Regions from separate parts of the Aquitalea sp. FG25 genome, predicted to be linked through region 2. Evidence: predicted binding sites of a transcription regulator. Region 2 holds the regulator's gene; the other holds the start of a gene.

The links. Region 2 encodes FNR, which switches genes on or off when oxygen is low (the NO sensors DNR and NnrR bind a similar motif). Its sites were predicted from a motif close to TTGATNNNNATCAA; they were not measured.
Region 1: the regulator FNR is predicted to act here: its motif matches at 7,894-7,907, upstream of ACODR9_RS05580 (universal stress protein).

Annotation. Positions count from the first base shown of each region.
Region 1 covers NZ_JBMDJV010000004.1:139,553-155,560, forward strand. Annotated here, with positions in the region: gene ltaE (low-specificity L-threonine aldolase) at 1-129, shown strand, start outside; gene ACODR9_RS05540 (alpha/beta hydrolase) at 171-935, shown strand; gene ACODR9_RS05545 (hypothetical protein) at 1,004-1,318, opposite strand; gene ACODR9_RS05550 (prolyl oligopeptidase family serine peptidase) at 1,685-3,718, shown strand; gene ACODR9_RS05555 (glutathione S-transferase family protein) at 3,779-4,495, shown strand; gene ACODR9_RS05560 (arsinothricin resistance N-acetyltransferase ArsN1 family B) at 4,549-5,082, shown strand; gene ACODR9_RS05565 (cupin domain-containing protein) at 5,189-5,551, shown strand; gene ACODR9_RS05570 (YceH family protein) at 5,621-6,250, opposite strand; gene ACODR9_RS05575 (TlyA family RNA methyltransferase) at 6,426-7,175, shown strand; gene ACODR9_RS05580 (universal stress protein) at 7,273-7,731, opposite strand; gene ACODR9_RS05585 (hypothetical protein) at 8,094-8,318, shown strand; gene ggt (gamma-glutamyltransferase) at 8,325-10,043, opposite strand; gene ACODR9_RS05595 (glutamine synthetase family protein) at 10,196-11,548, opposite strand; gene ACODR9_RS05600 (methyl-accepting chemotaxis protein) at 11,762-13,372, opposite strand; gene ACODR9_RS05605 (DUF2252 domain-containing protein) at 13,518-14,900, opposite strand; gene ACODR9_RS05610 (hypothetical protein) at 15,266-15,625, opposite strand; gene ACODR9_RS05615 (DUF2214 family protein) at 15,704-16,008, opposite strand, start outside.
Region 2 covers NZ_JBMDJV010000016.1:74,835-90,842, forward strand. Annotated here, with positions in the region: gene ACODR9_RS15055 (methyl-accepting chemotaxis protein) at 1-251, opposite strand, end outside; gene hmpA (NO-inducible flavohemoprotein) at 501-1,724, shown strand; gene ACODR9_RS15065 (RrF2 family transcriptional regulator) at 1,838-2,323, shown strand; gene hemN (oxygen-independent coproporphyrinogen III oxidase) at 2,429-3,835, opposite strand; gene fnr (fumarate/nitrate reduction transcriptional regulator Fnr) at 3,948-4,694, shown strand; gene ACODR9_RS15080 (flavodoxin family protein) at 4,636-5,286, opposite strand; gene ACODR9_RS15085 (DUF1853 family protein) at 5,283-6,215, opposite strand; gene ACODR9_RS15090 (RNA methyltransferase) at 6,193-6,957, opposite strand; gene ACODR9_RS15095 (inositol monophosphatase family protein) at 7,099-7,890, shown strand; gene ACODR9_RS15100 (substrate-binding periplasmic protein) at 8,135-8,920, shown strand; gene ACODR9_RS15105 (SemiSWEET transporter) at 8,917-9,219, opposite strand; gene ugpQ (glycerophosphodiester phosphodiesterase) at 9,226-9,993, opposite strand; gene mutS (DNA mismatch repair protein MutS) at 10,406-12,955, shown strand; gene ACODR9_RS15120 (hypothetical protein) at 13,024-13,461, shown strand; gene ACODR9_RS15125 (hypothetical protein) at 13,656-14,096, shown strand; gene aceK (bifunctional isocitrate dehydrogenase kinase/phosphatase) at 14,205-15,971, opposite strand.

The DNA.
Region 1 (16,008 bases), on a different contig from region 2:
CTCACTGCCGCTGGCATCAAGGTCAACCCGCCTGAGGGTGGCCGCATGCGGCTGGTGACGCACTGGCAGATCAGTCGTAGCGACATTGACCGCGTGCTGGAGGTGTTCCAGCGGGTATTGAGCGACTGACAGACCGCGACGGGTGCTGCTGGCAAAACAGGGAAGACAACATGAAAACGGTATTGAGCTTGTTGTTGGCATTGTGCTGCGGCAGGGCGCTGGCCGATGAGCAGGTACTCACGCTCACCACCCGTCCCGGAGTGACGCAGCGCTTGTTGTTGCTGGAGCCGGCCGGCAAACCGGTGGCCAGTCTGATTCTGTTTACCGGTGGTGACGGCGTGCTCAAGCTGGGTGATGACGGCCAGCTGCATGCCGGGGCCGGTAATTTTCTGGTGCGTACCCGCCAGCGCTGGGCTGAGCAAGGTTTTCAGGTTGCCGTGGTGGATGCGCCATCCGGCCACCCGGACAATCTCAACCGTGCAGATTTCCGCAGCAGCGCCGAACACGCACAGGACATTGCGCAGGTCATCGACAGCTTGCGCCAGCGAGCCGCGGTGCCGGTATGGCTGGTGGGTACCAGCCGTGGCACCACCTCGGCCGCATCCGTGGCCATTCGCTTGCAGGGCAAAGTGGACGGCGTGGTACTCACCTCAACCATCAACCGCGAGCGTGGCAGCGTGGTGGACCTGGCTTTGCCACAGCTGACTCAGCCGGTACTGGTGGTGCAGCACCAGCATGACCAGTGCAAGGTGACGCTTTACCAGAATGTTCAGCCGGTGATGGAAGGTTTGCAGTCTGCGCGCAGCAAGGAGTTGCTGCTGGTGGACGGCGGGCTGGACAAGGGCGACCCGTGCCAGCCGTGGGCGGCGCATGGGTATAACGGTATCGAGGCAGACGTAGTGCAAAAGGTTTCGCACTGGATCCGGCAGCACTGACTGGCAAACAGAGCCTGCACCAAGCGGGAGGGCAGGCTGGTCTGATCAGCATGTTTCATGGGGTGCGCTCAGTAATACACAACAGTCACCATGCGTCTGATCGGCTCGTTGCGGATATCCGCACTGTGATCTTCGGTGGTGACAATCCGGCTGATCTGTACCGATTGGGTTGCCGTCGCATCCGCGCAATAGGGGGTGGGGGATGCCTGACGTGCCATCCGGTAGCTGGCAGGCGTTTGCGCATAGCTAACCCAGGTTGCAGCCGGGATTGGGCAGGGGGCTTTGACAATGGCACCCCGGAAGTTGATGGTGCCGGAGCTGGCGAATGCAGCTTGCACAAGCAGCAGGGTGGCCAAGGCGTTGGCAGCGATGATTTTTTTCATGATGAGCTCCTGGCTAAGATGTTTTCCTGATCAATTCAGAAATTTCTATCTAATTTATAAGACCAATCCAGGAGGTAACGCAAAAATAGGTTTTAAACAAAATACGTAAAAAAAAGAAATTATTTTTAATTAAAATGCTAATTTTTAATTTATTGATAATATTTGTGCTATTTCAAGTTAGATAAATCGTTAATTTTAAACTGATTACTGTGTAATAAAGCGCACGCGCCATTGCATATAGCCATTATTTGATTGATCGCTACCGTCCAAAAGATAGATAGCCTCTTGCTGTCATCCTGCGCGGTGCTGATGAAGACCGGGCTGGCGATGCTAAGCTGTGCGCCTATTTGCATTCCTGGTGCTGTCATGTCTCATCTTCCCGATTCCCACCTGTGGCTGGAAAGCCTGGATGACCCTGCCGTCGATGGCTGGGTGGCTGCGCAAAACAGCCATACCCGTAACGTGCTGGATAGCGATGCGCGCTATGCGCCGCTGCAGCAGGATATCCTGGCGCACCTGCGCGATACCCGGCAGATTCCCTTCTTTTCCGAACACGCCGGTTGGCTGTACAACTTTCATCAGGATGAACACCACCCGCGTGGCATCTATCGGCGCACCACGCTGGCGGACTATCAGGCGGCAACCCAACAGTGGCAAACCGTGCTGGATGTGGACGCCATCGCCGCCGACGCTGGCAAGGATTGGTATCTGGATGGGGTGGCGCACTGCACGGTGCAGCCGACGCGGGTGCTGGTGCACCTGAGCGAGGGCGGTGGCGATGCCAGCCTGGCCTGGGAGTACGATCTGGAATCGGCCAGCTGGCTGGAGCAGGGTTTCCGCTTTCCGCATGGTAAAAACCATATCGCCTGGCGCGACCCGGACAGTGTGCTGGTGTGCCCCGGCTGGAAAGGTGCGCCGCTAACCCGCTCCGGCTATCCCAGTGAGGTATGGTTGGTAGAACGCGGTGCAGATGGCCAGCACCAGTGGCAGCAGCTGTTTGTGGCACCGCAGGATGCCATGATGGTGGCCGCCTGGCGCTATCTGGATGGGCCGGATGGTGTTCTGGATCTGATAGAGGCGGCCGATGGTTTCTACAGTAAAACCTATCACCTGATCGACGCCAGCTTGCAGACCCATCCCTTGCCCTTGCCGCCCAGGGCGGATATCGAGGCTTATCTGCACGGTCAGTTCATCGTCAAGCTGGCGGAAGACTGGGACTGGCAGGGCGAACACCATGCTGCCGGCAGCCTGCTGGCCGTCCCGCTGACACAGCTACTGGGCGGGGCCGGCCAGGTGCAGCAGTTGGTGGCCCCGGCAGACCGGCTGGCGGTGGAGTCGGTGGAAACCACACGCAGCAGCGTGGTGGTTAACCTGATCGACAATGTCAGAAGCCGTCTGCTGGCCTTTGACTGGGTGGATGGCAATTGGCAGCCGCGCAGCCTGCCGGTGCCGGATTCCGGCGTCATCGAATTTGCCGACCAGCCGTGGAACAGCAATGTACTGTGCTACAGCTTCAGTGACTTTCTGACCCCTACCGGACTTTATCGTCTGGACGTGGCTAGCGGCGAGCAACACTGCCTGCGTCAGCAGCCTGCCGCCTTTGATGCCAGCCGTTTTGTGGCCGAGCAGTGCTGGGCGACGGCACCGGATGGGGTGGCGATTCCCTATTTCGTGGTGCGTGCCCGCGATGTGGTGCAGGATGGCCGTACTCCCACCCTGCTGTACGGCTATGGCGGTTTTGAAGTGCCGATGATGCCGTACTACGTGGAAAACTTTGGCGCCCATTGGCTGGAGCAGGGCGGGGCCTTTGTGCTGGCCTGCATTCGTGGCGGGGGTGAATTCGGCCCCGGCTGGCATCAGGCCGCGCAGGGCGTCAAGCGTCCGGTCTCCTTTGATGATTTCTGCAGCGTGGCCGAAGCGCTGATCGCCAGCGGGCTGACCGCGCCGGACAAACTGGGCATCGAAGGCGGCAGCAATGGCGGCCTGCTGGTGGCCGCCTGCATGGTGCGTCGGCCCGAGTTGTTCAAGGCCGTGGTGTGCGAAGTGCCATTGCTGGATATGCTGCGCTATGCCGAGCTGTTGGCCGGCGCCAGCTGGATAGACGAATACGGCGATCCGGCCAATCCGGACGAGGCGGCGGCCTTGCTGGCCTATTCGCCTTACCACCAGCTGCGGGCTGATGTGCGCTACCCCTTGCCACTGTTTACCACCAGCACACGCGATGACCGCGTCCACCCCGGTCATGCGCGCAAGATGGTGGCACGCATGCAGCAGCTGGGCCATGCCGCACTGCTGCTGGAAACCGATGCTGGCGGCCATACCGGCAATGCCGGTCAGGAGCAAACTGCAGCCGAACTGGCACGGGTGCTGGTCTACTTGTACCAGCAACTGATGGACTGAAACCATCGTCATCCGGCATGGGCAATGCTAGTCTGGGCGTTTCCTGCCAGGGAGATGCCCTTGATTACCCTATATGCCTTCGGGCCAGCCTTTGGCCTACCCGACCCCAGCCCCTTTGTGCTCAAGGCCGAGATGCTGCTCAAGCTGTCCGGCCTGCCCTACCGCAAGCAGCGTGGCAGCATGCGTACCGCGCCCAGGGGCAAGTTGCCCTATATCGATGACGACGGCACCCTGGTGCCGGACTCCACGCTGATCCGCCTGCATTTGGCCGAGCGGCATGGCATCACGCTGGATGAGGGGCTGTCCGCTGCCGACCAGGCGCTGGCCTGGAGTGTGGAGTGCCTGTGCAGCGACCATCTGTACTGGTGCATCGTCCATGAACGCTGGATGGACGATGCGATTTTTGCGCGCGGGCCGGGCGTGTTTTTCCGGCGGCTGCCCTTCTTGCTGCGCGGCATTGCCACGCGCATGATCCGGCGCAAGGTACGCGGCAGTCTGCACAGCCAGGGTCTGGGCCGCTTCAGCTCGGCGGAACGCCAGCGCCTGCTGCAACTGGATATCGCCAGCCTGTCCACCCTGCTGGCGGACAAACCGTACATATTGGGCAGGGCCCCCAGCTGGCTGGACGCCACCGTGTTTGCCTTCCTTGCCTCGGCCCTGCTGGCCAATATGGGCGATACCCCCAGCCGACAGCTGGCCAGCCAGCATCCCAATCTGCAGGCCTACGTCGACAGACTGCGGCAACAGTTTTTCCCCGACTGGGTGCTTCGTGCATGACTGGCGCACTTCTTGCAAGCATCAGCGCTTTGCCCCTGCCAGAAGGCATTGCCATGAGCCAAGACATCCAGATCCGCCCCGCCACCGCGCAAGATGCCGCCGCCATGGCCGCCATCTACCGGCCCTATGTGCTGGACAGCACCATCAGCTTTGAAGAGCAGGAAGTCAGTGCGGAAGAAATGGCTGAGCGTGTGGCCAAGGTGCAGCAGCAAGGTTTGCCCTGGCTGGTGGTGGAGCTGCATGGCGAGTTGCTAGGCTATGCCTATGCCACGCGCTGGCGTGTGCGCCATGCCTATCGTTATTCGGTGGAAACCTCGATCTACTTTGCGGCGGCGGCGCGAGGGCAAGGACTGGGCAGTCGCTTGTATCGCAAACTATTGCAGCAATTGCGTGATCTGGGCGTGCACCTGGCCATTGCCGGTATTGCCCTGCCCAATCCGCCCAGCATTGCCCTGCATGAAGGCCTGGGATTCCAGCAGGTGGCCACTTTTCACGAAGTCGGCTGGAAGGCAGGACGTTGGCTAGATGTCGGCTATTGGGAGTTGCGGCTGAACGAGGGTGTGCCTGCTGCCGAGGAAAATGCATGAGGCCTGCCCCGGCCAGATCAGGCATTCACCAGTCTGGTGCATGCAAGATTTGCCGGCTTCCCCTGTTTTGTGCGAAATTTGATCAAATAAAACCGGAGGAATCGATATGACCCAGGCTAGCGACATCATTGTCTTTCAACGCAACCCGGTGCGGCTGGAGCAATTTACCGCACCGGACGAGCGCCGCATCGAAGGGGAATGCGCCCAGACGGTGGAGAACCACTATTCCGATCCCAGCGGCCAGTTTCATGCCGGTATCTGGAGCGGCCGCTGCGGCAGCTGGCGCGTGAAATACCATGAGCACGAGTTCTGCACCCTGCTGGAAGGCTATGTGCGCCTGACCGATAGGCAGGGCGACAGTGTAGAGCTGTATGCCGGCGACCATTTTGTCATTCCCGCCGGATTCGAGGGCGTATGGGAAGTGCTGGAGCCCGCCCGCAAGACTTACGCCATCTTCGAGGCCAAGTAGTTTTGCCTTGCAGCACATAAGCAAGCCCCGCATTGGCGGGGCTTGCTTATGACGGACCAACAGGAGGGCTTATTCGCCCAGGCTGTGTTCCAGTTGTTGCAAGCGGGTTTTGAGCGCGGCTACCTCGGCTTCCAGTGCGGCTACGCGCCCGGTCAGGCCGACATCAATCACTGCCGCCGCCGTGGTTTCGCTCAGAACCGGTTCGCCACTGAGCAGATGGCACCAGCGGGCCTCGCGCTCGCCGGGTTGGCGCGGCAGCTTCAGTACCAGTGGCGGATATTTGTCTGCCAGTGCCTCCAGTGCGGTTTCCACTTCCTCTACGCTGGCAAAGCTGTAGATGCGGCCCGCGCGGGTGCGGATTTCGGCACTGGTTTGCGGCCCGCGCAACATCAGCAGAGCCAGAGCGGCCAGACGAGCGCCGTCGATATTCCATTCATAGTTCAGCCGGTGTTCGTACTTGGCCACCCGGCTACCGGCAGGCAGGCGCTCGGCAATCAGTTTTCTGCTCAGCAGGCTGTCCAGGGCCGCGCTCAGGTCGGCATCGGATAGCTGCATGACCGGCTCACGGCTGGTCAACTGATTGCAGGCGGAGGACAGGCTGTTGAGCGTCAGCGGATAGGCGTCCGGCATGAGCGCCTGTTTCTCGATCAGTGCGCCCAGCACACGGACTTCTGCTGCGTCCAGTTGGTGTGTGTCCATCGTTGGCTCCTTGTTGCAATGCCCACATCATCGCACCAAGCGGGGCAGGCTACCAAGCCTTGTCATCAGGGTAGTGGCGGCAGGTAGTCAGGGATGGCTGCATGGCATGGCGCTTGACAGGCAGCAACGGACTGGCCACCCTGTCGCCTTTTGAAATGCAAGCAAGGAAATGGCGATGAAGCGGGTGGATCTTCTGTTGGTGGAACAAGGACTTGCCACTTCGCGCACGGCTGCCCAATTTCTGCTCGAATCCGGGCGGGTCAGCCTCAACGGCCAGGTTATCAGCAAGGCCAGCAGCAAGTTTCCTGCCGGTACGCCGCTGGAAGTCCGGCCTGACCCATCCGACCGCTTTGTCTCGCGCGGCGGCCAGAAGCTGGATGCCGCCTTGCAGGAAGCCGGGCTGGATATCCAGGGATGGCGGGTGCTGGATGTGGGCCAGTCCACCGGCGGTTTCACCGATTGCGTGCTGCAGGCCGGAGCCGCGCATGTGGTCGGCGTGGATGTGGGGCATGACCAGCTGCATCCACGGCTGTGGGATGATCCGCGCATACGCTGTCTTGAAGGTGTGAATGCGCGTGAACTGGATAGGCAGCGCCTGTTGCAGGCCAATGATGGTTTGCCATTTGACCTGATGGTGTGCGACGTGTCCTTTATTTCGCTCACCCTGATCCTGCCAGCGGCCCTGCCTTTACTCGGTGACAACGGCTGCCTGCTTGGCCTGGTCAAACCGCAGTTTGAAGTCGGGCGCGGTGCTCTGGGCCATGGTGGCATCGTGCGGGACGAGAGTCTGTTTGACGGGGTAAAGGACAAGATTGCCGATTGTCTGGACGATCTGGACTGGCGGGTAGAGCGCTGGATTGAAAGCCCGATCACCGGGGCCGATGGCAACCGGGAATTTTTTGTGCTGGCACGCCCGCTGTTCTGAGCGGATAAAGAAAATCCGCAGAGGCATCGCACTCTGCGGATGGTGCCCGCCACCTAGCCTGCGGTGTTGCGGTGCGTTGGGATGACAGGGGGGGCGCTTAGTCCTCGCTGCCTCGCACCACCAGCAGCGGGCAATGTGTCTTGCGCATGACATTTTCGGCAAAGCTGCCCAGCAGCAGGTGCGCCAAGCCGCTACGGCCATGGGTGCCAATGACGATGAGTTCGGCATGGCGGCTGTCAGCAAAGCGGATCAGCGCTTCCGCCATGTCCTTGCCACCTTCCCAGCTTTCCGCAATATGACAGTCTACCCGGCTGATACCTTCATTGATGGCCCGCTTTTCCGCCTTGTCCAGCAAGTCGCGCGCCTGGCGAAAGGCTAGGTCATGCAACTGGTGGGTATCCAGCGCACCCACGCCTTCAATGGCCATATCACGCAAGCTGGCGACATGTACCAGGGAAATTCCTGAATCCGCAATTTTTGCGATCCTAATCGCCTCATCTAGTGCTTTTTCTGCGGTCTTGCTACCATCAACAGCAATCACGATATGTTGATACATGGCACACTCCTCGTAAAACCATCATGTCTGCCAGCCAGATACAGGCCAGCGCTGTCTGGCGCCTGGCATGATTGCCGTCAGAAGGGGCGCGACAGAATGTTATCTTTAGTTTTTAGCATACTAGCCAGGCGAGGCTGGCTTCCCGAACTATTTGTGGACTGCTTGATCTATAACAAATTCAACTAAACAGCGACGCCATTTAATGCCATTATGGCAAATTGTAGTATGCTTTTGTCTTATACCAAGCCACCTAGGGAGACTGGTTTTACATCATGATGATTTTTGCTTTACTGTGTTTGCTGGCTATTGTGCTTGTTCTGGCCTGGAGCATACAGTCCAGGAGGCAAAAAAAAACCCAGCAAATGGCAGATAGTCGTATCTATGCGGCACATACCCAGTCGCGCCCGCTGGAGCCGCTGGAACATAGCACTGGCCGCGCCTTTGGGCTGCTGTTGAAAGCCGCGCGGGGTGATCGCTCGGTGGTGGAAAAATGGATTACCAGCGAGCAGCACCAGTATGGCCAACCGCTTAGCCGTGAAGGTGCCATCGAGCAACTGGCCCGTCGCCTGCAGGCTTCGCGCCGTTAAGACGGCTTAGTCTCCCAGTACTACTCCCTCGCGGCGGGGGTCAGCCCCGCCAGCATAGCCATGTGTAGTCCGGACAATGGCAGACAGACCGCTGGTCATCTCCACTTCCTGTACCGTATGGCCCAGTGCGCGTAATGCCGCCATTGACGATGCCAGCCCACGATTTATTTCCAGTTCGGTTACGCCGTTGCGATTGCCATAATGCGGCAGGCTGACCGCTTGCTGTGGGTCCTGCTGCCAGTCCAGCATGGCCAGCAGAGCCTGGCTGACATAGCCGATGATCTGGCTGCCGCCTGGCGAGCCGGTGGCCAGCACAAACTGACCACGGTCATTGAATACCAAGGTGGGTGACATGCTGCTGCGCGGGCGCTTGCGTGCTTCCACCCGGTTGGCAACCGGCGTGCCATCCTCATCGGGCCGGAACGAGAAGTCGGTCAGCTGATTGTTGAGCAGGAAGCCTTTTACCAGCAGCCGGCTGCCAAACTGGTCTTCGATGGAGCTGGTCATGCTGACCACCCGCCCGGCGCGATCCACAATATTGAGGTGCGAGGTTGATGGCCACTCCGGGGCGTTATCCCTGCCGTAGTCCGATCGCTTGAAACCGGCCGGCTCACCCGCCGTGGCGCGTCCCATGCTGTGGGTCGGGTCGATCAGCCGACTGCGCTGCTGCAGGTAGTCGCGGCTGATCAGTGCTGCACTGGGTACGGTGACAAAGTCCGGGTCAGCCAGGTAGCGGTTGCGGTCGGCAAAGGCCAGTTTGTTTGCCTCGGCAAACAGATGGATGGTGCTGCTGCCGGTGGGCGACATCTGCGTCAGCGGGAAGCGCTGCAATATGCCCAGCATCTGCAATACGGCCACGCCGCCAGAGCTGGGTGCCGCCATGCCACACACTTGCCAGCTGCGATAGGGGCCGCACAAGGGTTTGCGCTCGATGGCCTGGTAGGCCGCCATGTCTGCCGCCAGCATGCGGCCGGGGTTAACCGGGTGATGGTTGACGGCTTCCACTATCGCCCGGCCGATTTCTCCCTGATAGAACGCTGCCGGGCCTTGTTTGGCCAGCAGTTCCAGCGTGGTGGCGTAGGCCGGGTTTTTCAGCAGGTGGCCAACCGGCAGTGGGCTGCCATCCGCCTGATAAAAATATGCCCGCGCCTGTGGGTCCTGTTGCAAGAAGCGTTCCGTCCCCAGCAAGGCGTGCAGGCGTGGTGACACGGCAAAGCCATTGCGTGCCAGCGCAATGGCTGGCTGGAACAGGCTGGCCCAGGAGAGCTTGCCACCGCGCTGATGCGCCAGTTTCAGCATGGCAACCACGCCGGGTACGCCAACCGAACGGCCACCCACCACGGCGCGGTAAAAATCCATCGGCTGGCCATTGTTCTGCAGAAACAGCTTGGCGTCAGCAGTGGCAGGCGCGGTTTCCCTGCCGTCAAAGCTGGTGAGCTTGCGGCCATCAAAATACAACATGAAAGCACCACCGCCGATGCCGGAAGATTGTGGCTCGGTTAGCCCCAGCACCAGTTGCGCGGCAATGGCTGCGTCAATGGCACTGCCGCCACGACGCAAGATATCGCGTGCGGCCTGGCTGGCGTAGGGATTGGCCGTACTAACCATGCTGTGGCGGCTGTAAACGGCGGGACGGGTGTGAAAGCCGCTGGCCGCTTCCGGCGCTGCGGTATCGGCCAGCGCGCACAACGGCACCAGCAACAAGAGCAGGGCAGTAAAACGCATGTCATTCCTCGGGGACAGGGTTGGCAGTCTGGTCCTGACAGGACAACAGCATGGTGGCTCAGGCGCGTGGCAGGGTCAATCCAGCGTGGTTGGCATGAAAAAAGCTGCCAGTCGCAACGGGGCGGCTGACAGCTTGATACGCAGGGTGAAGGTCAGGCCAGCGTGGTCAGGTACTGGCGTTCCCAGGCGGTGATCTGGTTGTGGAAGTGGCTTAGCTCGATATCCTTCACCGCCAGATAGGCGGCAGTGAATTCATGGCCGAACAGGCGTTCTGCCGTGTCGTGTGCGGCCATCAGAGCGCAGGCAGCATCCAGCGTGTTGGGCAGGGTGGCGGCGTCGTCATTGTTGAAGACATTGCCGACAGCGGCTTCACTCGGACTGCGTTTTTCTTCCACGCCCAACAGGCCCGCACCCAAGCTGGCGGCCAGTGACAGGTAGGGGTTGGCATCGCAGCCGGGCAGGCGGTTTTCCACGCGGCGCGCGGCCGGGCCGGATACCGGTACGCGGATGCCGACCGAGCGGTTGTCTACTCCCCAGCTGACATTGACCGGCGCGGCCAATCCCTTGACGAAGCGGCGGAAGGAGTTGGGGCTGGGACAGAACAGCGGCATCAGGTGCGGCAGGTATTGCTGCAGGCCGCCGATATAGTGGAAGAAATCCGGGCTGGCCTCGCCATCGGCCAGGCTGAACACATTGTTACCCCGGCCATCCACCACGCTCTGGTGCAGGTGCATGGAGCTGCCGGGCTGACCGGATAGCGGTTTGGCCATGCACACCACGTTCAGGCCGTGCTGGTAGCCGATTTCCTTCAGCGCGTACTTGAACAGGAAGGTCTGGTCGGCCAGCGCCAGCGCATTACCGTGCTTGAGGTTGATCTCGAACTGGCTGGGGCCCATTTCGTGGACATAAGTATCGGTGTCGATGCCCAGTTGTTCGCAGGCGCGGTAAAGATCGTCGAAGAAGGGTTCCAGGTCGTTGAGCGTGGAGAAGCTGAAGGCATCAAAGCCACTTTCACGACGGCCGGTACGCAGCGCCGGGGCCTGGTAGGGCTGATCGGCATCGGCATGGGCGGCAAAAATGTAGAACTCCAGTTCCGGAGCCACTACCGGGGTCCAGCCTCGGGCTTGATAACGCGCCAGAATGTTTTGCAGTGCAGAGCGCGGGGCTAGCGGCGACAGGCTGCCATCGTGGTCGATGTTGTCGCACACCACCATGGCGCGCGGGGTCTTGGCCCATGGCACCGGGTAGAGGGTGGCAAAGTCGGGACGTAGCACCACGTCCGGGTCGTTTTCGCCGTAGAAACGGTAATCGGGAAATTCGCCCACGCAGGTCTGAATGGCTACGGCGCGGGCAATGCGCAATTCCTGGCCCTTGATCAGGGCCTGTGCGGGCAGGGTCTTGCCGCGCGGAAATCCGCTGACATCGGCAAAGGCAAGTTCAACGTCACGGACGTTATGTTTGGTCAGCCATTCGGCTTGTGCAGCCGTGATGGAATGCTGGGACATGCAGGTCTCCCCTGGAGCGTTCTCGATTGTTTCATCTATTTGCCTGTCTGTCGGTGAATCATTTTTTTTGGTTTTGCGGGCTGAGCCCTGTGGGCATTATGCCACTGGCAGTCCGAAGGGCAAGCCTGGTGTCGCCTTGCTGGCCGTGAATGGCTCAAATGCAGCGGCCCCGCGCACTGGCGGGGCCGGGTGTGTGCTGCCTTGCTGACGGTGTCAGAGGCGGAAGCGTGAGACGGATTCGTGCAGCTGGCGGGCGTGGTTGTCGATATTGCGCATGGCCGCTACTGCCAGTTGTACGGAGGACTGGGTTTCTTCCACCACCCCGGCAACCTGTTCCACGCTGACGGCGATATTGGCCCCGGCCTGGCTTTGCTCGGTCATGGCGCTGACGACGGCATGCAGGCTTTCCAATGCAGACTGGGTTTGACGGCTGATGGTATCCAGCGTTTGCGCTGCCTGGTTGGCCTTGCCCACGCCCAGTTGCACGGCGGGGCGGATTTCTTCCATCCGTCCGGCGACGGTGCCGGTTTCCGTAACCACAGCCTGCACAATATGGGTGATTTCGTCGGTGGCACTGGCGGTACGCTCGGCCAGCTTGCGTACCTCATCGGCCACGACGGCAAAGCCACGGCCCATTTCGCCAGCGCGGGCGGCTTCGATGGCGGCATTGAGCGCCAGCAGATTGGTCTGGTTGGCAATGTCGCGAATGGTTTCGGCAATGCCACTGATATTGCGGGTCCGCTCGGCCAGGCTGCCTACCATGTCGCTGACATCACCCACCTGAGAGGCAATGGATTCGATACCGCTGGCAGCTTCCTTGGCGACTTCTTCGCCTTCGCGGGCCAGTTGGCTGGAGCGGCGCGCACCGTCTTCCGACCCACTGGCATTGTCCTTGACGTGGTCAATGCTGACCGACAGCTGTTCGATGGACGCGGCTGCCGATGCGGTGGAGTTGCTGGCAATGCCGGATACCTCGTCCACTTTTTGCATCTGTTCGGACAACTGCTGACCCGCATGGCCGATGTCGTCGGTGGACTCGCGAATCTGGCTGATCATCTCGCGCAGCTTTTGCTGCATCTCCTGCATGGCTGCCAGCAGGCTTTGCGGCGGGCCATTGACTTCGATGTTTTCAGTGAGGTTGCCCTGGGCAATCTGGCGCACCACCTGGGCGGCATAGACCGGCTCGCCTCCTAGCGAGCGGATGATGCTGCGCGACATGGCGGCACCCAGCAGGACCAGTGCCACAACGGCCACTGCGCTGAGAATCAGCAATACCGTGCCTTGTTTCCAGAACAGCGCATCGATGTCGTCAATGAAAAAGCCTGTGCCGATAGTCCAGCCCCAGGGGTCGAAGCGCACCACGCCGTTGAGCTTGGGCAACTGCTCCTTGCTGTCACCACGCGAGGTCAGGATGGTGACGATGCCGTAGTGGTCTTTTTGCAGCGCCTCGTCATATACCGCGACGGTGGTGCGGCCATCCGGCACTGTACTGCCCATATCCACCTTGCCTTCGCGCTCGGTTTTAGGGTGCAGCACCAGGCGGTTGTCCTTGTCGCGGGCAAAGAAGTAAATATCGTTTACCTTCAGTGCCTTGAGCGATTTGCGCGCCATGTCCTGTGCCTGCGGGCGGGTCAGCTTGCCGCTGGCCTCTTGCTTGGCATAGTAATCAAGGGTGTTTTCCGCCATGCGTAGCAGCAGCGTGATCTGCTCGCGCTTTTCACTTTGCAGCGTGCTGCGGGTGATATACAGCGACGTGGCGGCCAGCGCGATCAGGGCAATCAGGCTGGCGGCAATGATGATGATGAGGCGGGTATTGACTCGCACAGTAGGGTTCCCGTTAGCTGGAGATGTTTTTATTAAGTGGCATAGGTAAATATACCGAAGCATTATTAATACTAAATGTAGTCGTGCCGGAGAAAATACTGCTGAAAACCCCAACACTCCCACATGCTTGTGGCAATTTATCTACTTATAGCTCCTGTTGGGCCAAGGCGGCAGTAAAAACAGCAAAATCACGTTTAACCTGATCCGCATAGGCCAGTGCATAGCTGGCAATGGCTAGGTCGAATTTATCAGATTGCCCGATATAGCCTGCCAGTTCGGCAGCTTGCCCGCCGGACTTGGCGTGCGCGCGTGCGAGCGCCCAGGCGCAGGCTTGGCCAAAGGTGCTCAGGCTTTCGTTGCTGGCAAACGACTCCAGGGTTGGTGCTGCCTTCATATCGCGCAGTTGGCGCACGTAGAAGTGCCGGTCGCCAGGGCCGGTGGTCCAGCCCAGAAACAGGTCGCTGGCTGCCTGCATCAGCCGCTGGCCAAACACCACCCGCTTGCCCTGATGGCCATGGACGCACTGCTGGGTATAGGGTTCCAGCACCGAATTGCGTGCTTCCTTCAGTTGCAGGAACAAGGGCTGGTCGTAGCTGTCTTGTAGCAGCATCACCAGGCAGCGGGTACCGACGCTGCCCACACCAACGACCTTGAAGGCTGCATCGACCAGGCGGAACCTGTCCAGCAAGGCGCGGCGGTCTTCCTTCAGCGTATTGCTGTACCGGGATAGCATGGGCTGCAGCAGTTCCTGGTACTGTTCGTCACCCAGCCAGTGTTCGTCATTGCCCCATACCTGATCTTGCTGCTGCATGTGAAAGATCACCGGCGGATCATCACGCAGGCGCAGGTTGCCGTTTTCCAGCACCGTCATTTTCGGCAGCAGTTTTTCCTGGGTCTGCCCCCTGGCTTTGTCGGCCAGCTTGAGCAGTTGCTGGCGGATGATGTCGTTGGGTGCGCGCGCCAGCAGTTGTTCAAAGCCCACCTTGCTGTACCACAATTCCAGTTGGCTGATGCGGGCGTAGTCCTGCATGCGCCGGCGGTAGGTGCCAACCAGCTGGCTGACTGCACGCGATGCCGCGTCATCGTTGAAACCGCGCTCACGCGAGGCCAGCACCACACTGACGGCCAGGCGTTTCAAATCCCATTCCCACGGGCCGTGATGGGTCTCGTCGAAATCGTTGATATCGAACATCAGCTGGCGTTCGGGCGAAGCGAAAAAACCGTAATTCATCAGATGGGCATCACCGCACACTTGCAGGTGGATGCCGCTGTCGGGGCCGGCGGCCAGGTCGGCAGCCTGAATCATGGCCATGCCACGGAAAAAGGTAAACGGGGATGCCTGCATGCGCTGATAGCGTAGCGGCACCAGTCCTGGCACACGGCCAGCAGATGTCTGGCGCAGCATAGCCACCACATCGCGATGCGGACTAAGCACACATTCGGCCTGACGCGTGCGTGGGCAATGCTCCCGGCGCGCCCTGCCGGCGGCAAGGCGATCTTCATACTGGCGATGGGCGATGGTAGCCATGGGGAGGTTCCAGAAATTGACTTTAGCCCCAGTGTAATCGTTCGGTCATGAAAATTTGATGATGTGATGGCGTGCTTGGGCCGCCGCAGGATATCGGCATACTGGAACTGGTGATGACGAACAGATATTGCTGATGCGGCAGTTAACTGGCCGTCCCCATACTTATGCACAGAATAATGCACAGGCTATGCACACTATCCACCATGCAGCGTGGGGAAGATTAAGTTGTGCACAGGGAACTGTGTCCTCCCTGCAAGCCCTTGTCACACATTGCGGGCAGGAAGCGATGGGTTATGCACAGCTTGTTCAGTTTTTATCCCTGTTTTCCACAGGTGAGTGTTGGTTTGGCTATTTATCCACAGCATTTATTCGGCACAGCGTTTGATCAGTCGTTGCCAGGGAGGGGTGAGTGGAATGCCGTTTTGGTCCGCCTGCAGCTGGCTGCCTTCCCCTTGTGGGCGGATAGCCACTTGCAGGCTGGTTTTGTTACTGACCGGGTTGAGCAGGCGGATGGATTCTGTCTTGTCCGCAGCGGTATCCCGCTTGACGTAGTCATCCGGAATCTTCAGACGGCGAATGCCTTGCTGCAGGCAATCGGCTACCAGGGCTGGGGATTTGTCCGATGGCAGTTGCAGCGCGCTGTCGGCGTGAGCGGCTAGGCTGATGCCCAGCAGAATGGCAAGGAGCAGGCCGCGCAAAAACAGGGAGGCTGGCTGTGGTGGCATGGTAATGACTCCGGCAGGTAATGAGCCGATGGAGAGGAGAGATGGTCTGCTGGTTCCTGCTGACCGGCCCGGCAGATGTTAAGGAGTGTTGAACAGCCCGGATTGCAGTGCGGTGGAAATCACCAGAATCAGCAGCAGTACAAGCAGCTGGCGTTTGCTGTGGCGTACCAGCACGCTGCGGATTTCCTCGGTCGGCAAGCGTCCACGTTCCAGCCGTTGCCGGCATTGGCGTATCAGTGGACGGCTGCGCCATTCCTGCAGCAGCAACAGGATGAGGCCCAGCAGCTTGGCCATGGCCAGCGGCACCGGCCTGCCTTGCGACCACAGCAGAGGGAGATGGCTGGCGGCCAGTACGCTGCCACTGGCTATCCACAGCAGCAGGG
Region 2 (16,008 bases):
AAGGCGTCGGCTACCTTTGCCCCGCTCGCTGCGGATGTCTGTGCTTGCTCAATAGCCAGCAGCAAGGACATGGCTGGTTGCAGATACTGCACACCCAAACGCTCCTTGCTGGAAAAGTCCACGCTGTCCTGATTGCTGCGATACAGCCCGTAAGTGAGATAAGCCAGCGCAACAACAAATACGGCACCAATCAGGGCAAAACGAGCGGGATAGCTCAAACGCTGCATCCGGCGTGAACAATAGCGAAGCATGCAAAACTCCTTGGCAACAAGCAAAACAGCGGTCATTCGGTAAAGCGCACTGTTTGTTTATAGCGGCACGATTTCGCATCGCAACAGACAAATCCAGCCCTGCCGTAGGGTTAATAAGCAGTACTTGCCAGTGTGACTTCACACCGTATAAAATGTATTAAAAATACACTTTAATTTCCCCAACGCATTGTGACGACACATCAAATTCGTCCAATAAAATGTATTTTACATACACATTAAGGATCAACCATGCTCAGTAGCGAAATCCGCCAGCTCGTCAAATCCACCGCCCCCGTCCTGAAGCAGCATGGCGTGCTGCTAACCAGCCACTTCTACCAGCGCATGTTCCAGCACAACCCGGAACTGAAAAACATCTTCAACCAGGGTCACCAGCATGCCGGTCAGCAACAGCAGGCACTGGCCATGGCCGTGGCTGCCTATGCCGAGCATATCGACGCCCCTGAAGTACTGCTGCCAGTGCTGGAGCGCGTGGCACACAAGCATGTCAGCCTGGGCATCCGTGCCGAGCACTACCCCATCGTTGGCAAGCATCTGCTGGCGTCCATCCGCGAAGTGCTGGGTGAAGAAGCCGCCCCGGACAGCCTGCTCAATGCCTGGGCTGCCGCATATCAGCAACTGGCTGAGCTGCTGATCAATCTGGAAAACAGCCTGTATCAGCGCGCAGCCACCCAGCCAGGCGGCTGGAGCGGATGGCGTCCGTTCCGCGTGGTGAAAAAGCAGCAGGAAAGCACTGAGATCACCTCGTTTTACCTGCAGGCCGCTGATGGTGGAGCCCTACCCGACTTCCAGCCGGGCCAGTATGTGTCGGTGCAGCGCTTCATTCCCGAGTGGGGCCTGAGCCAGCCGCGTCAATACAGCCTGTCCGACGCACCGGGCAAGGACTGGCTGCGCATTTCGGTAAAACGTGAAGTCGCCCAGGGGGATGCACCGGCGGGCAAGGTATCCGGCCAGCTGCATGCCGAGCTGGCGGAAGGCGACATCCTGCAGGTTTCGCCGCCGTTCGGTGACTTTGTGCTGCATCAGGATCGCGATACCCCGGTGGTGCTGATCAGCGCCGGGGTAGGCCAAACCCCGCTGTTGTCCATGCTCAAGCATCTGGTGGAAAGCGGCAGCCAGCGTCCCATCCGCTATCTGCACGCCGCGCGGCATGGCCAGGTACATGCCATGAAACAGGAAGTCAGCGAGCTGGTACAGCGCTACCCGCAGCTGCAACAGGCCGTGTTCTATGAAAGCCCGTCGGCCAGCGAAAAAGCCGGCCAGGATTTCGACCGCGCTGGCCGTATCGATGCCGCCGCCATTCAGGCGCACGCGCTGCAGCAGGATGCCGACTACTACCTGTGCGGCCCGGTGGCTTTCATGCAGCAGCAACGCCGCCAGTTGCGTGATGCCGGGGTACAGGCCAACCGCATTCATATGGAAGTATTCGGCTCCAACGCCATGGCAGCCGACTGAGCCAACCACGCCAGGCAACTGGCCTGCATGACAATTTGCTTGTCATCGCGCATTGTGAGGCAGCGCCGTGCGGAGTATCCTGCGCGGCACTGTCCACCCCTCCTTTTCGCCCCATGCAACTGAACCGATTTACCGATCTTGGCCTGCGCGTGCTGATGTATCTGACGCACCGCGACCGTGCCCAGCCGGTCACCATCAGCGAGATTGCCGAACGCTTTGCCGTATCGCGCAATCATCTGGTGAAGGTGGTGCATTTCATGGGCCAGCAAGGCTGGCTGAACAACAGCCGTGGCAAGGGTGGCGGCCTGGCACTGGCCCAGCCCCCGGAGCATTACCGCCTGGGGCAGATCATCCGGGTGCTGGAAGGCAATGCGCCGCTGATCGACTGCGCCGAGCCGCCTTGCGCGCTACGGCAGGATTGCCAGTTGAAAGCGCTGCTGGATGTAGGAATGCAGGCATTTTTCAGCACCCTGGACGGCTACACCCTGCGCCACATCATCGCCAGCCCCACCGGCGAGGCCATCATTCGCCTGCATCGCCAGCCTAAAGAACAGCCATCGCAGCCAAGCCCTATCGATGACATTGGTCATCAATCGTAATGTGTTGTAAAAAACCATCACTTTCCAAACAAAAAGCCCGCTAGAAGCGGGCTTTTTTTCCTGTTTTTTTTAAGGGATTCCCCTTGGAAAACAGGGACCACTACATCAAATTGTCTTCGAATAACGTGCCTTGGTTTCCCGCTCGCGCAAGTGGCGATCAAACAGCATGGCGATATTGCGGATCAGGAAGCGCCCCTTGGGTTCCACCATCAGGAAGTCACCATCAAAAGTCAGCAGACCCTGCTTGTGGAATTCACGGATGGCAGGCAATTCGGCCGCAAAATAATCGGCGAAATTAATGCCGTGCACCTGTTCGATTGCCTCTACCGACAAGGAGAAACGACACATCAGCGCCTGGATGATGCCACGGCGCAGGATGTCATCCTGATCCAGCACCATGCCGCGCATCACCGGCAAACGGCCTTCATCCAGGGCAGCGTAATAGCTGTCCACGTCTTTTTCGTTCTGGCTGTAACAGGGGCCAACCTTACCGATGGAGGACACGCCCAAGCCAATCATGTCGCAATCAGCATGGGTGGAATACCCCTGGAAATTGCGCTGTAGACGGGCCTGACGCAGCGCAATGGCCAGATCGTCTTCCGGTTTGGCAAAGTGATCCATGCCAATAAAGACATAGCCAGCATCGGCGAGGCTCTTCACCGCATCCTGCAGGATATCCAGCTTGGTGCTGGGCAGCGGCAGATCAGCTTCGTTGATACGCCGTTGCGGCATGAATACGGTGGGCAGGTGGGCATAGTTGTACAGCGCCAGACGATCCGGACCAATGGCAATCACCTTGTCCAGCGTGCGTTTGAGCGATTCACGGGTTTGCAGTGGCAGGCCGTAGATCAGGTCCACGCTGACCGATTTGAAACCGGCCTCGCGAGCGGCATCGATTACCGCTACCGTTTCCTCTTCGCTCTGCACCCGGTTAACCGCCTGCTGCACCTGCGGATCAAAGTCCTGAATGCCCACACTCATGCGGTTGAAACCCAGGCGCGCCAGATGATGCACGGTTTCGCGACCGACCTTGCGCGGGTCGATCTCAATGGAATATTCTCCCTCCGGCAAAAAATCGAAGTGCGCGCGCAGCATGGCCATCAACCGGTCCAGCTGCTCGTCGGACAGGAAGGTGGGGGTGCCGCCACCAAAGTGCAGCTGAATGAGTTTTTCCCGGCAGCCAAGCGCGGCGGCAACCAGCTTGATCTCTTTTTCCAGATAGTCGAGATAGCGGTCGGCGCGGGTTTTATCCTTGGTGATGATTTTGTTACAGCCGCAGTAGTAACAAACCGTGTTACAGAACGGTATGTGAACGTACAATGATATTGCGTTCTGATGCATGCCAAGGTGGCGTTGCTTCAGCCAGTGTTTATAGTCCTTCTCGCCAAACGCCGGGGTAAACCGGTCTGCGGTCGGGTAAGAAGTGTATCTTGGGCCTGAGCCATCAAGACGTTCGATCAACTCTCGGTCGAACTCACAGTGGGTAGGCGAAAACGGATGGGTGGTGTGCATGTCGTCGGGTATTGATAGTCAAACGTCAGGTGGACTGGTAAATTTGCGGAAAACGTGTGAATTCCGCTTTGACAAGGGTCAAGCTTCTTTACAGGGTTGTACAAAACACTCGATGTCAGACCAAAACCAACACACTCTGCACGCACTGAAGGTGTCCTGCTCCAACTGCAGCCTGCGCGAACTCTGCCTGCCCATCGGGCTGAACCGCGACGAAATGACGCAGCTGGATGCCGTGATCCGTCAGAGCCGCCGCCTTAAGCGCGGCGAGTACCTGTTTCGCAGCGGCGAGACATTCAAATCGCTGTTTGCCGTGCGCACTGGTTTCTTCAAGACCAGCGTCGCCAGCCAGGATGGCCGCGAGCAGGTAACCGGCTTTTTGATGTCAGGCGAACTCATGGGCCTGGACGGTATTTCCTCCAATGTCCACGGTTGCGATGCGATCGCGCTGGAAGACAGCGAAGTATGCGAACTGCCATTTGGCCGCATGGAAAGCCTGGGCCGTGACATCCCCAGCCTGCAGCATCACTTTTTCCGCTTGATGAGCCGCGAAATCGTGCGTGACCAGAACGTCATGCTGCTCTTGGGCAACATGAAGGCAGAGGAACGTCTGGCTGCCTTCTTGCTGAACCTGTCCCAGCGCCTGTCCACCCGTGGCTTTGCTGCCAATGACTTCATCCTGCGGATGAGCCGTGAAGAAATCGGCAGCTTCCTGGGCCTCAAGCTGGAAACCGTCGGCCGTACCCTGTCGAAATTCCAGCAGCAAGGTTGGCTGAGCGTGGACCACAAGCACATCCAGCTGATCAAGGCAGATGCACTGAAAGACCTGATTTCCGGCTGCACCCACGCCAACGGCGTGTAAGCAGGCAGTGCATTCCAGGGGCGATGGCTGCGGCAAGCGGCGCATCGCCCTTTTTGCATCTTGCCTCTTCGGGCAAGAACCGACCATTCACCGGAAGACCTACACCTTTTGGCGACAGTGTGCTGACCGCACCTACCAGCGTGCCAATCAGCATGCCGGCAGCCAGGTATTCCCCCTGCTGCTCCGCCGCCGCCACATGCTCTGCCGTGATTTCGCCGCAGGCCAGCACCGGCGGTAATACCTCTTTCCAGCCATAGCCGGTGGCAATGCGGCGCATGGACTGAATTGCTCCCTGCCCATCCGTCCCCGCCGACACCAGCATCAAGTAGGGCAAGCCCGCAGTAAGCTCCTGTGCCGGGTAAAAGGTGCGGTCGAAAAAATCCTTCATTTTGCCCGCCATATAGCCAAAATTTTCCGGCGTTGCCAGCACGATGCCATCGGCACTCAGCAAGTCATCCAGCGTGGCCTCTTGTGCCGGCATGCTGCGCAGCTGCAACACTGCCGACAGCGTAAGCAAGGGCCGACACAAGGCCTCAACCAGCTGCAGGGTGTGGCCAGTCTGGCTGGCATGCACAATCAGCAACTGCTTCATGTGAGGCTGCACCCGGCAATGCTGGCCAGGAGCTGCTGCAAGCCAGCCTGCTCCGGCCAGCCGGTTGGCACCACAAAGCCGCGCGCAACCTCTTCCCAGTAACCATCCCCCACCGGCAGCAGCTCGGCCACCAATTGCGGCACCACGGCCTGCAACAGCTCCTGGCGCAGACTGTGCTGCTCGCGCACGGCATCTTCCCTTACACGTGCCGGAGCCAGCCACTGCAAGCGGGGCAGCCATATCCAGCGCGAGGCTGGGCTGCAACTGGGCCAGTCCTGCCACACCGGGCTGACCCAGCCTTGCAGCTGATCAACAGCCAGTGGCGGCTGCGGTGCCCATGTTTGTGAGTAGAAGAACCAGCCGGCCAGCCTGGCCTGACTGGCACAGTTGGCAAAATCGGCGGGCAGCACCCGTTTGGCAGCGGGGTGATGTGCCAGGCGCAGCTGCGCCTGTAATTTGGCAGCCTTGAGCAGCCAGGCATCCCGCAGGCTGGGGCCAATCAGGGTGTCCGGGCCACGCCCAAGCTGTAAATAGAATTTGCTGGCGGTTTCCACGTGCAGGGGTTCGCCATCCAGCCGAATCAGGAAATCGAACTCTCCCACCGTACGGCCACCGGCATCGCACACCGGCAAATTGGCTGCCACCAGCTCGATATGGGGTGCCAGATGAAACCAGAAGGCCAGCAGCCGTTCGGCATAGTGACCCAAACGGCGGCTGGGCTGGGCGACCAGCCAGGCATGCAGCGGAGCGGGGTCGTGCTCCAGCGCCGCCAGCATTGCCAGGCCATCCGGGCCCAGCAGCCGCTGCGGCGCAAGATTGCTGCCGCTATCCCAGGGGGCCGGGGCGGTCAGCAAAAACGCCAGATCACGCAGCGCCGGCTGCGTGTAAGGCAGATAAAAACTGCGCTCAGGACTCGCCGTCGTGCTCATGGCCGTCTGCCACGCGCTGAATCTGCTTCATCAGGCCGCGCAGGATGTCCACCTCGTCGCGCAACATGCCGGACCGGTTGAACAGTGCGCGCATGCGGCGCATCAGCCGTTCGCTGTTGCGGCGGCGGTAGTAGCCGATGGCATCCATGGTTTGGTCCAGATGCTGGCAGAAGCCTTCCACCTCGCCCAGGCTGGCGGTTTCACTTTCCGGCCGCAGGTATTCCACGTCAACGCCGGTATGACTGAACAGCTCGTAGGTCATCACCTGCACCGCCATGGCCAGGTTGAGCGAGAAGTAATCCGGATTGCCCGGAATGGTGACCAGCCGGTTGCACTGCTCCACTTCTTCAATCGACAAGCCGAAGGTTTCATTGCCAAACACCAGCGCCACCTGTTCGCCATCACGGGCGCGGGCCACCAGTTCCGGCGTGGTTTCGCGCGGGGTGGACAGCGGCGTGGTCAGCTCGCGACGGCGGCTGGTGAGCGCACAGGCCACGGTCACGTCGCTAAGCGCTTCGGCCAGGCTGGATACCACGGTGGCCTGTTCCAATACATCCACCGCGCCAGAGGCCAGCGCATTGGCTTCGTCGCTGGGAAACACTTTGGGCTCAACCAGATACAAACGGGTCAAACCCATGGTTTTCATCGCCCGTGCGGCCGAGCCGATATTGCCCGGATGGTTGGGTCTGGCCAACACCACGCGAATGTTTTTCAGAAAATCAGGTACTTGGGGTTTATTCATCAGCAGTTTCACATTAAAATGGCGGGCATATCAAAAAGCCCGCGCGCTCGCGCCGGCTTTTTTTGTTCCTTAACCCAGATTGTTACTGACAGATGTCGAGCCATGTTGGCTGGCATCTGCTATCCGTTCTAGAGGCCGTCAATGCATCCGATGCTCAATATCGCGGTTAAAGCCGCCCGCCGCGCTGGCAGCGTAATCCAGCGTGCGTCGCTTAACCTCGATACCATTCGTGTTGAGAAGAAAAAGCACAATGACTTTGTGACCGACGTGGACCGCGCTGCCGAACAGGCCATCGTGGACATGATTCTCGAGGCGTATCCCAAGCATGCCATTCTAGCAGAAGAGTCCGGTGCCAAAGGCGTGGGCTCCTCCGAATACGAATGGATCATCGACCCCATCGACGGCACCACCAACTTCCTGCATGGCCACCAGCAATACGCCATCTCCATCGCGCTGGCACACAAGGGCCAAGTGCAGCAAGCCGTGGTGTACGACCCTAGCCGTAACGATCTGTTTACCGCCTCGCGCGGTGTTGGCGCTTTCCTCAACGACCGCCGCATCCGTGTTTCCAAGCGCTTCATGATGAATGAATGCGTGATCGCCACCGGTTTCCCGGTATCCGACCAAAGCTATATCGACCAATACTTGGGCATGCTCAAAGACGTGCTGGGCAAAACTGCCGGCGTACGTCGCGAAGGCGCTGCCTCGCTCGACCTGTGCAATGTGGCTTGCGGTCGTGTGGATGGTTTCTGGGAAATGAACCTGAAGCCGTGGGATATTGCAGCGGGCAGCCTGATCGTGCAGGAAGCCGGTGGTATCGTCACCGACCTGACTGGCGAGCAAGAATGGATGGAATCCGGCGACATCGTGGCCGCCAACCCCAAGGTTCTGGCCCAGCTGCTGGCTACCATCGCGCCGCACCTGAACAAGTAATCTGGAATTGAGCACACGTAAAACGGCAGCCCACAGGCTGCCGTTTTTCATGGTGACAACCGCTGCTCTACCCAGGTTTGCCCTTCCCTGCCTCAAGGCAATAGCTGCACGGTTTTGTCACACTGATTGGCATATGCCCGGCACTGACGCCACTTTTTGCGCGCTTCACGCCGTTTAGTCGTCAAACATCCGGATATTCTGTTGATCTGCTATTCTGACAACAGTTTATGCCAGCGGAGTTCCTATGTTTTTACCGTCCCTGCGCTACTGCCTGCTCGTGTTATTGAGCCTTCCCGCCATGGTGCTGGCTGCCGGCCCTGACTGCAGCCGCAGCTACACGTTGGCGCTGCACGAACACGGCCTGCTGTACAACGCCAGCACGCGTACCGGTATCGACAAGGATGTCGCGGATGAACTTATCAAACGCAGTGGTTGCCGGGTGGAAGTCAGCCTGCTGCCACGCTCGCGCATTTGGAAATTGCTGGAAGTCGGCAGCCTTGATTTCAGCCTGTCCGGCATCACCAATGAAGAACGGGAACGCTACGCCGCCTTTGCCTGGTATTTTGCCGACAAGTTCAGCCTGATCGTGCGCAAGGATAGTGGCATCCAGAGCCTGAGCGAGTTCGACAGCCGCAGCGATATAAAGCTGGGGGGCATCCTCAGCTTCCGCTACAGCGACACCATCAACCAGTTGGTGGACAAGCTGGACCGTAACGGCCGCCTGGTGGGGAGTTACGATTACGACATGCTCTACCAGAACCTGCGCCAGGACCGTACCCAGGCCATCATCATCGAGCCTTTTGATTATTCCGACCTGGAAAAATACCAGGTCAGCAAACTGGTCCGCATTCTGGAAACCAACGACCAGCCAACTCCGCACGGGCTGATCATGTCGAAAAAAACCATTTCCCCGGAACAACAGGAACGCTGGCGCGAACTGATTAACAACATGCGCCGGGATGGCACGCTGCTGAAAATTTTCCGCAAGTACTTCAGCCGTGAAGAAGCCCTGCAAATGACCAGCTTCTAGATCGTCCCCGGCTGCTTTGCCAACAGATCACGCCGACGCCAGTCAAACAGCAGCTTCATCACCAATACCGCACCGCTAAGCAACAGGGTCAGGCCATTGGCCAATACCACCGGTCGGGAATGAATCAGCAAGCCATAGCCCAGCCACATGGCCACGCCGCTGCACATCAGCAGATACATGCCCAGCGAGATATCGCTGGCCGAGCGCTTGCGCCATACCAGCCAAACCTGCGGCAAAAAGGACACGGTTGTCAGACACCCGGCCAACAGGCCCAGCCACTCCACCAGATCAGCAGCCATGCCGTGTCACTCCACCAGCCATTGCGCTGGCTGCAGCAAATCCAGCCGGTCGGTACACACGCTGTCCACCCCCCAGGCCATGATTTCACGCGCCCTTGCCGCGTTATTTACCGTGTAACACAGCAGTTGGTAACCTGCCGCCTTGATCGCTGCAGCCAACGCCGGGCTCAGGGCGGTGTGATCACAATGCAGGGCAATGCAGTCCAGCTGCTGCAATCTGTCCTGCCAATCGGCCGGAATCTCCTCCACCAGCCAGGCGCGGGGCAGTCCCGGTTCTGCCTGCTGCGCAGCCTGCAAGGCTTCGAAGCTGAAGGATGACAACAGCGGCGGCACCGCCGCACCGGCCCACAAGCGCGCGGCCTCTTGCGCGACAATGCGACCGGTTTCTGCGTCCCGCCCCGGACAGGGCTTGATTTCCACATTCAACAGCATGCCATGCGCCCGACAACAGGCCGCCGCATTGGCAAAGCTGGGCAATGCCTCGCCAGCAAATGCCGCGCCCTTCCAGCTACCGGCATCAAGCAATGCCAGCTGTGCCATATTGAGCTCGGCGGCCAGGCCCCGGCCATTGCTGGTGCGATCCACACTGTCATCATGCAGCAGGAAGCACACATTATCGGCCGACAGTTTCACATCACATTCCGCCGCCCGATATCCATAGGCCAATCCGGTACGAAAGCCGGCCACGGTATTTTCCGGTGCCAGCACACCACCGCCACGGTGGGCAAGCAGTGCAGGATAAGGCCAGCCAGGACGGGCTTGCAGTTGGGACATCGGTTATCTCCATCAGAGTGAGTAAGCGGGCAGCGCTACATGGGGCAGGATCACCATCAGGCAGCAGATCCATCCAACATACTAGCTTGCGCCGCAGGCTGCGCCAGCCCTTGTTTGCAGTTTTTTCATCAGCCGCGTGAAATAGTCATGCGGGCCTCCATCAGAAGGCAAAACCGGCAAATTATCCTGAGCCCAAGTGACGCAAGCATGACAAAAACCGCCATGCACTAGGCGCAACAACGACAAGGGCTGCCAAAAACGGCCAATACCACCACGACTGCAGCATGTGCGCGGGCAACAGCGTCCTGACACCGCCCCACGGCTACGGTAAAATCGGCGGCTTGCTTCAACGCCCCGCCTTGCGGGGCGTTGTCATCTGTACACCCACGGCACCAACAAGAGCACCACGCGCATGAGCACGCCCCAGCACACGCCAATGATGGCCCAGTATTTCTCCCTTAAAAGTCAGCATGCCGACAAGCTGCTGTTCTACCGCATGGGCGACTTCTACGAGCTGTTCTATGAGGATGCGGAAAAAGCGGCCCGCCTGCTGGATATCACCCTGACCACCCGTGGTAGCAGCGGCGGTAACCCCATCAAAATGGCCGGTGTGCCTTACCACGCTGCCGAAGGGTATCTGGCCCGGCTGGTAAAAATGGGTGAGTCAGTTGCCATTGCCGAACAGATTGGCGACCCGGCGCTGGCCAAAGGCCCGGTGGAGCGCAAGGTGGTGCGCATCGTCACGCCCGGCACGCTGACCGATGCCGCCTTGCTGGACGACAAGCGCGACAACCTGGTGCTGGCGGTCAACATGCACAAGGGCACGCTGGGCCTGGCCTGGCTATCCATGGCCAGCGGTGAATTCAAGATCATGCAAACCAGCGTGGAAGAATTTGCCAGCGAACTGGAACGCCTGAAACCAGCCGAGCTGGTATTCCCGGACAACAACGGCCTGAATATCTTCGAGCAGGTGAGCTGCCCGCGCAAAAAATTGCCGCCCTGGCAGTTTGACCACGACTCCGCCCAACTGGCGCTCACCCGCCATTTTGGCACGCATGATCTGGCCGGTTTTGGTGCCGACACCCTGCCAGTGGCAGTGGGTGCCGCCGGTGCGCTGCTGGAATACGTCAAATCCACCCAAAGCGTGAACCCGGCCCACATTGCCCAACTGGCGGTGGAAGACGCTGGCGAGCTGATCCGCATGGACGCCGCCACCCGCCGTAATCTGGAACTGACCGAAACCATACGCGGCGAGCCGTCGCCCACCCTGGCGTCCTTGCTGGACACCTGCGCCACCAGCATGGGCAGCCGCCTGCTGCGCCACTGGCTGCACCACCCCATCCGCCAGCACGGCAAGCTGCAACGCCGTCTGGAATCAGTGCGCGCACTGCTGCCGGTACATCAGGATATCCACGCCCAGCTGCGCGAAGTGGCCGACATCGAACGCATCACCGCCCGCATTGCCTTGCGCAGCGCCCGCCCGCGCGACCTGGCCGCCCTGCGCGACTCACTCAAGGCCCTGACAGGAGCCAAGCAGCTGGCTGCCAGTCTGGATGCCCCGCTACTGGGCGAACTGGCACGCCTGCTGCCAGATAACTCCCCGGTTGAAGCCCTGCTGAGCGCCAGCATTCTGCCCGAACCCGCCACCTTCCTGCGTGATGGCGGCGTGATCAACCACGGCCTGAATGCTGACCTGGACGAGTTGCGCGCCATCCAGACCGACTGTGGCGACTTCCTGCTGGCGCTGGAGGCCCGGGAAAAAGAACGCACCGGCATCACCACCCTCAAGGTGGAATTCAACCGCGTGCACGGCTTTTACATCGAGGTATCCCGCGCCCAGGGCGACAAGGTGCCGGACGACTACCGCCGTCGCCAGACCCTGAAAAATGCCGAGCGCTACATCACGCCAGAGCTGAAAGCGTTCGAAGACAAGGCACTGTCCGCACAAGACCGCTCGCTGGCGCTGGAAAAACAGCTTTATGAGCAATTGCTGGATCAGTTGGCGCCGTCCATTCCCGACCTCAAGCTGATTGCCCAGGCCGTGGCCGGGCTGGACGTATTGGCCGCTTTTGCCGAACGCGCCAGCAGCAATAATTATGTCGAGCCCGAATTCGTCAACGACACCCGGCTGGAAATCATCGAAGGTCGCCACCCGGTAGTGGAAGCCGAAGTGGAACGCTTCATTGCCAACGACACCCGTCTGAGCGACAGCCGCAAACTGTTGCTGATTACCGGCCCCAATATGGGCGGTAAATCCACCTATATGCGGCAGAATGCACTCATCACCCTGCTGGCGCATATTGGCAGCTTTGTCCCCGCCAACCGTGCCGTCATCGGCCAGATCGACCGCATTTTCACCCGTATCGGTGCCTCCGACGACCTCGCCAGTGGCCGCTCCACCTTCATGGTAGAGATGACGGAAACGGCGAATATCTTAAACAACGCCAGCGCCCAGTCATTGGTGCTGATGGACGAAGTGGGCCGGGGAACCTCCACCTTCGACGGCCTTGCCCTAGCATGGGCCATTGCCAAGGCGCTGATTGAAAAGAGCCAGGCCTATACCCTGTTTGCCACTCATTATTTCGAGCTGACCACCCTGGCAGAACAATACCCGGCGGTGGCCAATGTCCACCTGTCCGCCGTCGAGCACAAGGACCGCATCGTCTTCATGCACCATGTGGACGAAGGCCCGGCCAGCCAGAGTTACGGCCTGGCTGTAGCCCAGCTGGCAGGCGTGCCGCCCAAGGTCATCCGCGAAGCAAAACGCTACCTGGTGGAGCTGGAAAACCAGTCTGCCGCACGTGTTCAACCCGACCTGTTTGCCGCCCCGGCCACCATGACTGCGGCAGTGGAAATAGAGCCCCATCCGGCACTAGACATGCTGGAGGAGATGGACCCGGACGCGCTGACACCGCGCCAGGCGCTCGACTTTCTCTATCAAGTGAAAAAAGTGCTGAAATGATTCAGCAAAATCCCCGCTGTCTTCTATGATGAAAAAATCATGACAACCAGAGAACAGGAGTAACAATCATGTCGTCGCAGAGCACTGCCAGCAATCCGGGCTTGATTCGTCTGTTTGGTCATACTGGAGATGATGGCAGCATATCCCTTCAAGCCATTCGTGAAAGAGCTTCAAAGCAACTGTCGCGTTTCGCCACCCTGGCGGAAGAAGAACTGGCAGTCCGTCAGATCAGCATGCCCCCGGCCATCAGTCTGGTCAGCTGCCCCGGCTGTAGCCTGACACTGGAAAACAATCATCCGCAGGCCGATGACATCCTGACCTGGCTTGCCAGTAATGCCAGCGTTTCCAGCCTGTTCAAAGAAGTTGAAGTTTTGTTTGAAATCATTCGTGCCACGGAATCCGCAGGTGAAACCTTCCCCGAATCATCCTGCTTCCATATTGGATTGACCAGTGCCGGTCCGATTGCGTATTTCGAGGACCACATTTGCAGTACGCGCTCTTCCTGATCAGTAGTACCCCGTGCAAAACCAGAACAGGGAGACTTCGGTCTCCCTGTTTGCTATTGAGCATCGCGCTGTCGTCTCGGCATGCGGCAAGGAATTTACCATCAATCAAAATGAAAATTCCCAGCCAATCATCAGACTCCCATTCCCGTATCGCCTTCTACCATCAAGGTATTCACTTTACAGGGAGTAAAACCATGCCACTGACCGAGTCCCCCAGCGCACAACCTTACATCCAGCCCACCATGGCCAGCGCACGCAACCCTACCCTTGCCGATAATCTGTCATTGCAGGCGCGTACCCTGCTGGGCAACGTCGGGTTGCTCGTCCAGCAGGATCTGCAAACACGCGGCATCCACATTCCGCCTGCCATCTGCCTGGCTAGCGATGCCACAGGCAGGCTGCAATTGCGCGGGCGGCACCCGCAGGCCAAGCAGATCCAGCTGTGGCTGAACAACAGTCCGGCGCTGCGCAGCCTGTTCAACGAGGCAAAAACCCTGTTCGAACTGCTGCACACCTGCGAGTCGCCCTCCCCGCGCTGGAATGACGACTGTTTCTGTATCGGCATTACATCCGCCGGGCCACTGGCCTATTTCGAGTCCCAACTGCCAGCCCTGCCTCTTGCTGCAGCCCATTAACCCCGGGGTCTGTCTCTCGCCACCACGCAAAGCAAAAGGGAAGCTTCGGCTTCCCTTTCTGTATTCTGCCAAGACATTTAACCGCAGTCTGGTCATGTCCTTGGACAATCAACTTTTCCGCTGTGTAGCTGTGCATATATTGGCAAAACGCATTTCCTCGGGATAGGGGTAAAAGTCCTCGATCACCCCGTCCCTGATGCGCTGTTGACGCTGTTGCCAGAAGCCTGGCTCCAGCAGTTCCCGGTGATATTTGAGGAAGGTCTTGCGCACGAGTGGATCGCCCAACAGGAAGGTGCCGAACTCCTCGGGAAACACATCATTGCGGGCCACCGGATACCATACCTCGCCCGACATCTCCATCTCCGGATTGGGGGCCGGCGGAATGCTGCGGAAATTGCAGTCGGTCATGTACTCGATTTCATCGTAATCATAGAAAATCACCCGCCCGTAGCGCGTCACGCCAAAGTTCTTGAACAGCATGTCTCCAGGGAAGATATTGGCGGAGGCCAGCTCCTTGATTGCCAGGCCGTAATCGCGAATCACCCGCTCCTTTTCCGCATCGTCGCACTGCATCAAATACATGTTCAGCGGCTTCATGTGCCGTTCGATATACAGGTGGCGAATGATAATGCTGTCCTCTCCCTCCTCCATCATGGATGGAGCCAGCGTGCGTAGTTCCTCGATCAGCTCGGCAGTAAACCGGCTGCGCGGAAAAGCCACATTGGAAAACTCCAGCGTATCCGACATTCTCCCGACACGGTCATGCTGTTTCACCAGCCAGTATTTGCGCTTTACCGTCTCGCGGTCGACTTCCTTGGGGCCGCCAAACACGTCCTTGATCAACTTGAACACATAGGGATAGGACGGCAGGGTAAATACCAGCATCACCAGGCCACGGATACCCGGGGCGATGATGAACTGGTCATTGGAATGCTGCAGATGCTGCATGAAATCACGGTAAAACGTGTTTTTACCCTGTTTCTGCAAACCCAGCATGGTATACAGCTCTGCCTTGGTCTTGGTGGGCAGCATGCTGCGCAGAAACTGCACATACGCGGAAGGAACCTCCATCTCCACCAGGAAATAAGCCCGGCTGAAGGAAAACAGCACGCCAATACGCCATGGTTCCAGCAGCACGGTATCCAGATACAAGCGCCCGGCCGCATCGTGCAATACCGGAATGGCAAACGGATAGCTGATGCCTCCGTTGATCACCTTGCCAAAAATATAGGCGGTCTTGTTACGATAAAAAGCAGACGACAGTACCTGGATTTGCAGGTTGGCTTCTGCCACAGGCCAATGGCCATCAAAAAAGGTAGCGATACTGCGCATAAGCAGCGCCAGATCGTGCCGCAGATGGGCAAAGGGTCGACGCCAGCCAAAATCCAGAATGATGTTGCGCATTACCGCCCGCATGCTGCGACTGGCAGGGTAATAGCTGCGGTAACAGGGCGGGTCGGACTCAATATACTCGGTGGAAATGGCTGGCCGGATAAAGATGAAATCGTTGTTGAAGTAATCCCGGTGCAGCATACGGGTGAACACCGAGTTGAAGAAGGTTTCCGCCAGCTCCGGTTGCTTGTGATTGGTCAGCAGGCCAATGAAGTAGAGCTTGGCCTGTTGCCAGATTTCATCATCCAGCAGATCAGCATGAAACTCGTGGTGCAGGCGGGCAACGGTTTCCAGCACCCGCTCATCGTAAAACTGGATACGGTCGCGGATGGCTTGCTGCACGCCCTGCCAGTCTGCCTGTTCAAACAGGGCCTTGGCCTGTTGGTTACAGGCCCGAAACAGGCGGTAGTGCTTGTCAAAGCCATCGACCAGCGCCTGTGCCATATCGCGGGCTACCGGGTTGTAGTACTCGGGAATCTGCATGCTGCGGCCTCATATTTGCCACGCTCAGTTGCACCCG